4 regions of the Rahnella sp. PAMC25617 genome follow, and region 1 is predicted to be linked to each of the others. Evidence: predicted binding sites of a transcription regulator. Region 1 holds the regulator's gene; each other region holds the start of a gene.
The links. The regulator PurR, encoded in region 1, represses purine synthesis genes. The targets are predictions, from matches to a motif close to CANGCAAACGTTTGCNTG.

Region 1 (2,203 bases):
GACGATTACTGGCAAGACCACTATGTTGGCGCACGTCGGGTGATGACCCCAAAAACAATCCGATAATAAACAATTCGTTAAGTCTGAGGTTTCGCTAATCAGCCATTGAATAGCACTTAACGAAGAGTTTCTGCAGGGAAGAGTATCGGCGGTAACGGTCACTGCGTAAAATTGAAAAGGGCGATTCCTGTGAAAGGTATCGCCCTTTTTTGTTGCGTCTCACTACTGTCTCACTGCCAGATTAGTTCATCACTGCCGTGAAGCTGAAAGCGATAATCATGAGCAAAGCGCATACCGTGGTGATCAACGATAACTTCAGGTTGCTGTCCATCAAACCCCCTTTCGGATCAAGTTGTGGCGTTTCTTTTAGCCACACTAAATGTGTGCCAACGCATTTTCGCATAATTCACTTTTAAAATCTTCTGCTGAATGAAAATGTGAACATGACAATTTTACTTCCACTTTCATGCATTATAAGAGAAAATTGTCGGTTAACACGCCTGTGTGCCGGTCGATTTCACCCGAGAGCATTTCACGCCTCATTCTGAAGAATCCACCCAATGATTACACTGCCCTTTTAGATGTCCGCAGTGTAATCAACGCAAGCAAACGATTAACATAATGCTAACGTGCTGAAGCACGGAAGTTCAGGAGTCATTCTTTACATGGCAACGATTAAAGATGTCGCAAAGCGCGCTGGCGTTTCCACTACAACCGTGTCGCACGTCATCAATAAAACACGTTTCGTCGCCGAAGAAACCAGGGAAGCGGTGCTGCTTGCCATTAAAGAGCTACATTATTCTCCGAGCGCCGTAGCCCGTAGTCTTAAAGTGAATAACACCAAGACGATTGGTCTGCTGGCAACCTCCAGTGAAGCGCCCTATTTCGCCGAGGTGATTGAAGCCGTCGAGAACAGCTGCTTCTCCAAAGGCTATACGCTGATCTTGTGTAACTCGCACAACAATCTGGAAAAACAACAGGCCTATCTGCAAATGCTGGCGCAAAAACGCGTCGATGGTCTGCTGGTCATGTGCGCGGAATACCCTGACGAATTACTCAATATGCTTGAAGAGTATCGTTCGATTCCGATGGTGGTGATGGACTGGGGCGAAGCGCGTAAAAACTTCACCGACAGCATTATCGATAATGCTTTCGAAGGCGGTTATATGGCCGGACGCTATCTGATCGAACGCGGGCATCGTGATATTGGCGTGATCCCGGGACAGCTGGCGCGTAATACCGGCGGCGGTCGTTTCCAGGGTTTTGTCAAAGCGCTGACGGAAGCCAATATCCCGCTTCGCGAAGAATGGGTGGTTCAGGGCGATTTCGAGCCGGAGTCAGGTTATCAGGCGATGCATAAGATTCTGATGCAGAAACAACGCCCCACCGCCGTCTTCTGCGGGGGCGATGTCATGGCAATGGGCGCAATTTGCGCCGCTGATGAGCTCGGATTGCGCGTCCCGCAGGATATTTCGGTGATTGGTTACGATAACGTGCGTAATGCGCGGTACTTCTCTCCGGCACTGACGACCGTGCATCAGCCGAAAGAACGGTTGGGTGAGATGGCCTTTACTATGTTGCTCGACCGCATCGTCAGCAAACGTGAAGAATCACAGACCATCGAGGTGCATCCGAAACTGGTTGAGCGTCGTTCGGTGGCCGATGGCCCGTACCGCGACTATCGCCGTTAATGTTTGCCTTTAATCTTTTATAACGCCTGCTTTTGCAGGCGTTTACTTTCTCAGTCCCGCAGCCATTCACGGTTCATCGTTTCTGTATCACCCATATATTCCAGCAACCACGCCAGTGAAGGTGACGGATTGCTCTGGTCCCACGTCAGGCAACATGGGCTGTCAGGGAAGGTATTCTCCAGCGCCAGAACCTGCAATGCCTGCTGTTCAATGCGGTGGCTCACGCGATGTACCGGCATCATTCCTACGCATAAACCTTCACTCAGACATTCAAGCGCGCAGGTCCAGTCCGGCACAACCAGACGCCGCTGGTTATCAAGCGTCCAGGTATCACGCTTGGGCAACGTCCGCGAGGTGTCTTCAAGACACAATGCGGGATAAGGCCTGAGCTGGTCATCACTGAGCGCACCCGGTAACTGCGCCAGCGGATGCTGCGGGCTGACCACGCAGTGCCAGTCCATAAACCCCATATCGCGAAAACTGAAACGTCCACCAACCGGTATCGCCCGCGT
Region 2 (2,203 bases), 530 kb from region 1:
CAGACCGAGCTGGTCGAGCAACTGTTTTTGCGTCAGGCGGTCAGCCAGACGTGGGAAAATCTCGCGGTTAACGAACGCGTTGTGCGTTGCCAGTTCGCGGGTCAGTGCAGTTTCCGGCCAGCGTTCGATTTCAGCGGTGATCACGCTTTGCTGATATGGCACGGCTTCCGGTTCGGCATCAAGTCCGACGGGATATACGGCGATGCCCAGCGGTTCACCAGCCTGACGCAGCATCCGGCCTAACTGACCGTTTCCAAGGACGCAAACCGGCTTCATGCTTCCTCCCGCGGATCGGGATTATTCAGCACTTCGTCAGTTTGTGCAGTGCGCCATGCAGCCAGATTTTTAGCAATCTCAGCATCGTGAAGCGCCAGAATTTGTGCGGCCAGCAAAGCGGCGTTAGCAGCACCGGCTTTTCCGATCGCCAGCGTACCGACCGGAATACCACGTGGCATTTGTACGATGGAATACAGACTGTCGATGCCACTCAGGGCAGCACTCTGAACCGGAACACCCAGTACCGGCACCAGCGTTTTTGCCGCCAGCATGCCTGGTAAATGTGCTGCGCCACCGGCACCCGCGATGATCACATCAAAGCCATTGGCAGAAGCCTGCTCAGCGAAAGTGAACAATTTATCCGGTGTGCGGTGAGCGGAGACGATATCGACATGGAAAGGAATATTCAGCGTTGTGAGAACTTCGGCGGCGAACTGCATGGTCGCCCAGTCACTTTTAGACCCCATAACGATGGCGATTTTTGCCGGGGTAACGTTGGATGACATGTCTTTAAAGCTCCTGTGATTCGGAAATAGAAACTGCGAGGGCGCAAATGATAACACGCTCCGAGAGGGAGGAAAACGGTTGCGTGGCCGGAAAACGGCGCATTTTTGATGAGAAGTTGGCGGCAGATTTGTATAATCCAAACCAATATATTAAAGACAAACTTGAGTGGAAACTGATTTATGACGCAGGCTTTACTGGCACCGATTTATGATTTTCTTCACTGTGAAACGCCCGCTCTGTGGGTGGATGTGGCGCTGGAAAATCAGACGGTCATGCTGATTGACCACGCTAACTGTGAAAAGAAAGCGGCGGCGACGGCGATGAGCCTGATGACGAAATATCTGGACCGCACCGAACTGCTATTTTGTGCGGCGCGTCTGGCGCGTGAAGAACTTCATCACTTTGAACAAGTGGTGGAAATCATGCAAAAACGCAATATCACCTACACCCAGCTTTCACCATCGCGCTACGCCAGCGGCATGATTAAACATACCCGCCATCACGATGATCTGAATATTCTGGTCGACCGGCTGATTATCGGCGCATACATCGAAGCGCGCTCTTGCGAGCGTTTTGCCAAAATAGCGCCGCATCTCGATGAAACCTTGTCGCGTTTTTACACTTCGCTGCTGCGTTCTGAATCACGGCATTTTGCCGATTATCTGGCGCTGGCAGAGCAATATGCCGGAACGGATATTAGTGAGCGGGTAGAGGAGTTTGGCAGGATTGAAGCGGAATTAATTCTTACACCAGACGAACAGTTCCGCTTCCACAGCGGTGTACCCGTCTGCGGACTTAAAACGGGAAGCTGATCAGCTCGACGTTATCGGCGGTGACTTTCACCATCGAACCTTCTTCGTGCCATGCGCCGAGTACCACACGATGGCCGGTTTTGTTTCCGAGCGGGACATCGTGAATGGCTGGCCGATGGGTATGGCCGTGGATCATCCACTCGACGCCAGCCATCTGCATTTCGCTGACCACCGCCTGCGGGTTCACATCCATAATCTCCAGTGATTTACCCTGATTCGACGCCTTACTGTTAGCGCGCATTCTGGCAGCAATACCCAGTCGCCATTTCAGTGGCAGCATCAGGAAAAGTTTCTGGATAAACGGATTGTGGACTTTTTTGCGGAAGTTTTGATACGCGACATCGTCGGTACACAGCGTGTCGCCGTGCAGGATCAGGATGCGGCGTCCGTACAGCTCGAGCACTTTTTTCTCCGGCAGCAACGTCATCAGGCTGTCGCGGGCGAAACGTCTGCCGAGCAGAAAATCGCGGTTGCCGTGAATAAAGAAGCAGGGCACGCCTTGCTGGTGCAAATGATTCAGTGCGGCGGAGATTTCTGCGTGAAGCGGCTGCGGATCGTCGTCGCCAATCCAGGCTTCGAACAGGTCGCCGAGAATGTACAGAGCATCG
Region 3 (2,203 bases), 100 kb from region 1:
CGACACACACCTGCTCAGGGCTGCCGCCCAGCAATTCCGTCAGACCTGCTGCCGCCATCGAACAGGCTACGCCCACTTCGCCCTGACAACCGACTTCTGCACCAGAAATCGACGCATTCATTTTATACAAAATGCCGATAGCGCCGGAGGTCAGGAAATAGCGCAGGTAAATGTCAGGGCTGACCGACTGAATAAACTGGTCATAATAGGCCAGTACCGCCGGCACAATGCCGCATGCACCGTTGGTTGGCGCAGTCACTACGCGTCCGCCTGCGGCATTTTCTTCGTTAACTGCCAGCGCAAACATATTCACCCAGTCGATCACGTTCATCGGGTCACTGGAAAGCTTATCGTTTGACACCAGCATCCGGCGCAGAGCAGACGCACGGCGCGGTACCCGCAGCGGCCCCGGCAACACGCCTTCAGTATTCAGACCGCGATCGATACACGCCTGCATGGTGTGCCAGATCTTCTCGAAATACTGGTCGATTTCCTGCTTACTGTGTTGCGCCAGCTCGTTCTTCATCACCAGCCCGGATAATGACAGGCCGGTTTCCTTACATTTCGCCAGCATTTCACTGGCCGAATTAAAGCTGTAAGGCACGGTGACTTCGTCGAGAACCGGCTGACCGAAGTGTTCGTCATCGACAATAAAACCGCCGCCGACGGAATAATACGTTTTGCTGTAAATCATTTTATCGCCAGCAAACGCATGGATTTGCATGGCGTTCTCGTGGCGTGGCAAATTCTCACCGCGGAACACCATGCCGGTATCACGCGGGAAATCTACTTCATGCTGAGTGGTGCCCAGCGGCAGACGCTCACGTTGCTCAACGTCGCGGATAAAATGGGGAATTCCGTCAATGTCGACGGTGTCTGGCTGATTACCGGCCAGGCCTAAAATAATGGCGATATCTGTGTGGTGGCCTTTGCCTGTCAGAGACAAAGAACCAAAAACGTCCACGGCGACACGCGTAACGGCAGGCATCATGCCCTTTTCCAGCAGGTCGTCAGCGAACTGTTTACCGGCTTTCATCGGGCCCAAAGTATGGGAACTGGAAGGGCCAATCCCGACCTTGAACATGTCGAAAACGCTAATCACGTCGAATACTCCTGTAATAGATTGCGGCAGGGAACGGGATCCCTGGCTTCCATAAATGAACCACAGCGAGATTTCGTCTTTATGGACGGCTCTCTTGTTCTTATGGATAGACTTATAGTTTAAAAGGGCTGAGAGGCAAAAGTTTCATTTTTCGCATGAAATAAACTTATTTGATGCAAAAGTGTGATCGCTATGTAATCAGAGCGCTCAGACTTCGACCTGTCCGGCGAGCTGGCGGATGATAGCGGCGGTGAGACCCCAGACAAATTGCTGCTGATACCAGGACAAATAAACGCGGTGATGAATGCCCCGGCGATGAATATCAAGCGGGTGATAACGAGCCAGATCAAAAGCTTCACGCAGCGGCATTTCAAATAACTCGGCGACTTCGTCTTCAGCCGGATGCAGCGGCACATCGACGGGTAACAGCCCTACTACCGGTGTGACCCGGAAACCGCTGCTGCTATCCTGCGGCGAAAGTGTGCCTAATACATAAACCTGTTCAGGCGGAATGGCGACTTCTTCCTGCGCTTCACGCAAGGCAGTGGCGATAATCGACGCATCAGAAGCATCCGCCGCGCCGCCGGGAAAGGCGACTTGTCCCGCGTGTTTGCGCAGCTGATCTGATCGGCGTGTCAGTAACAGCGTAGGTTCGGGGCGGCAAATGATCGGGATCAGCACCGCAGCGTGACGGGTTCCGCGCAGCGCCGGTGCGGGCTGGTGAGGTTGCTGCAACTGAAAGCGCAATATGAAATCTTCAACAGCGGGGGAAAGTGTCTGAATTGGCGCATGTTGTTCCAGCAAAGTCACGATGATGTTTCTCCTAACTGAGGCAGAATTCGGGCAATCTTATCAAAAGTTTCCTGATATTCTGCCTGTTCCTGACTGTCCGCCACAATCCCGCCGCCTGCCCAGCAATGAATTTTTCCCTGCGACGTGAGTAACGTGCGGATGGTGATGTTGCTGTCCATGGTGCCGCAAAAGCTGATATACGCGATGCTGCCGCAATAGCCGTTGCGGCGATGTGGCTCGAGTTCTTCGATGATTTCCATAGCCCGCACTTTCGGTGCGCCGGTAATGGAACCGCCGGGGAAACAGGCG
Region 4 (2,203 bases), 750 kb from region 1:
CTTTACTGCACCAGTGGTTTGCCGTTACGGACAAAACCTGGCTTAGTGACTTTTACCGGCATTTCGCGGTTACGGATTTGCACAATAGCGTTTTCGCCAATGCCCGCCGGAACGCGCGCCAGTGCAATACTGTAGCCGAGCGTCGGAGAGAATGAGCCGCTGGTGATCACGCCTTCCAGCGTGTTGCCCGCGCTGTCGTTGAATCGCACCGGCAGTTCGTTACGCAATACGCCTTTCTCGGTCATCACCAGGCCGACCAGCTGTTCAGTGCCCTGCTCGCGCTGTCTTTCCAGTGCGTCACGGCCAATAAAGTTACGGTCTTCCGGTGCCCATGCGATGGTCCAGCCCATGTTGGCCGCCAGTGGTGACACGCCTTCGTCCATTTCCTGACCGTAGAGATTCATGCCAGCTTCCAGACGCAGCGTGTCGCGTGCGCCCAGACCGGCGGGTTTCACGCCTGCGGCCAGCAATTTCTGCCAGAAATCGGCCACCAGCTCTTGCGGCAGCGCGATTTCATAACCCGCTTCGCCGGTATAACCGGTGGTGGCGATAAACAGATCGCCCGCCTGAACGCCAAAGAACGGTTTCATGCCCGCGACCGCTTGTTTTTGTTCAGCGGTAAACAAGGTTTCCGCTTTTTCTTTCGCCTGCGGCCCCTGCACAGCGACCAGCGCCAGATCATCACGCACCGTCAGTTCAACAGCGTACGGTTCTGCATGCTGCGAAATCCATGCCAGATCTTTCTCACGAGTAGCGGAGTTAACCACCAGACGGAAATAATTTTCGTTGAGGAAGTAAACGATCAGGTCGTCTATCACGCCGCCGGACGCATTGAGCATGCCGGTGTACAGCGCTTTGCCGGGAACGGTGAGCTTGGCGACATCGTTCGCCAGAAGATAACGGAGGAATTCACGGGTACGGGCACCGTGGAGATCGACAATGGTCATGTGCGAGACGTCAAACATACCGGCATCCTGACGCACGATGTGGTGTTCATCCAGCTGAGAGCCATAATGCAAAGGCATCATCCAGCCGTGGAAATCGACCATACGCGCGCCGCACGCAACATGTTGTTCATAAAGCTGAGTCTGCTTAACCATCTTATTCCTCATTTAATTAAGTGCATAAACAGCACACCGCGCAAACGATACCCTCGCTCGAACTTACCACTGAATAAGCTCACTAACCATAAGTTAAAATATGCAGAGCGGGATAGATGTCAGTGATTTCACAAGGGCATTGTGCAGAGTTTTTGACTGGCAAACTGGGGTTTGTGACGCAAAATCTACAAATAAACATCAAAAGTGTCGATGTTATATAACGACAAGGCCGGATTTCTCACCATTTGCAGAATGAGAAATCCGGCCCCGGATTAGAAAATGTAATGGAAAAACTGAGCTGAAATTAGATTATTTCAATCGAAGTGAATCGTCCTGTAACCACTCAGGTAAATCATTCAGCCCCATCGCCTGACGCACCAGTTTCGGTTTCACGCCCGGAAGAGAATCCGCCAGCGTCAGGCCGATATCCCGCAACAGTTTTTTGGCAGGATTGTCACCGGCAAACAGTTCGCGGAAGCCCTGCATACCCGCCAGCATCAGCGCGGCGCTGTGTTTACGACGGCGCTCGTAACGGCGCAAATACATGTGCTGGCCGAAATCTTTGCCTTCTTTTTGCAGTCTTCGGATTTCAGATGCCAGTTCAGCAGCATCCATGAAACCTAAATTGACGCCCTGACCGGCCAGCGGATGCACGGTGTGCGCCGCATCGCCCACCAGCGCCAGACGTGGCCCGGCAAAGCTGCGGGCATAACGACCGGTCAGCGGGAAGGTCAGCCGCTCGCTTTCTACGGTACAAATACCCAGGCGCAGGTCAAAGGTACTGGCGAGGATTTTGTTGAACTCTTCAGGCTCCAGCGCGCTCAGGCGCTGCGCTTCATCTGGCGAAACTGACCAGACAATAGAAGATAAATGGGTATCGGCCAGCGGCAGAAATGCCAGAATGCCTTCGCCGTGGAAGACCTGGCGTGCAACAGACTGGTGCGGCTCTTCAGTGCGGATGGTCGCAACCAGTGCATGATGGCGATAATCCCAGAATGTCAGCGGGATATCAGCGTGCTGACGCAGCCACGACTGCGCGCCGTCCGCGCCGACCACTAACCGTGCAGTGAGCTGACGATCATCATTGAGGGTGATAAACGCCT

Region 2: the regulator PurR is predicted to act here: its motif matches at 851-868, upstream of purE (5-(carboxyamino)imidazole ribonucleotide mutase).
Region 3: the regulator PurR is predicted to act here: its motif matches at 1,130-1,147, upstream of ACM615_RS07530 (L-serine ammonia-lyase).
Region 4: the regulator PurR is predicted to act here: its motif matches at 1,138-1,155, upstream of gcvT (glycine cleavage system aminomethyltransferase GcvT).

The regions. Positions count from the first base shown of each region.
Region 1 is NZ_JBOCUM010000006.1:234,694-236,896, forward strand. It holds gene ACM615_RS07060 (C40 family peptidase) at 1-66, shown strand, start outside; gene ACM615_RS07065 (YnhF family membrane protein) at 242-403, opposite strand; gene purR (HTH-type transcriptional repressor PurR) at 666-1,691, shown strand; gene punR (DNA-binding transcriptional activator PunR) at 1,742-2,203, opposite strand, start outside.
Region 2 is NZ_JBOCUM010000006.1:765,349-767,551, reverse strand. It holds gene purK (5-(carboxyamino)imidazole ribonucleotide synthase) at 1-276, opposite strand, end outside; gene purE (5-(carboxyamino)imidazole ribonucleotide mutase) at 273-782, opposite strand; gene ACM615_RS09645 (tRNA-(ms[2]io[6]A)-hydroxylase) at 963-1,595, shown strand; gene lpxH (UDP-2,3-diacylglucosamine diphosphatase) at 1,579-2,203, opposite strand, start outside.
Region 3 is NZ_JBOCUM010000006.1:338,247-340,449, reverse strand. It holds gene ACM615_RS07530 (L-serine ammonia-lyase) at 1-1,102, opposite strand, end outside; gene ACM615_RS07525 (CoA pyrophosphatase) at 1,310-1,912, opposite strand; gene pabB (aminodeoxychorismate synthase component 1) at 1,909-2,203, opposite strand, start outside.
Region 4 is NZ_JBOCUM010000006.1:982,767-984,969, forward strand. It holds gene gcvT (glycine cleavage system aminomethyltransferase GcvT) at 3-1,100, opposite strand; gene ubiI (FAD-dependent 2-octaprenylphenol hydroxylase) at 1,410-2,203, opposite strand, start outside.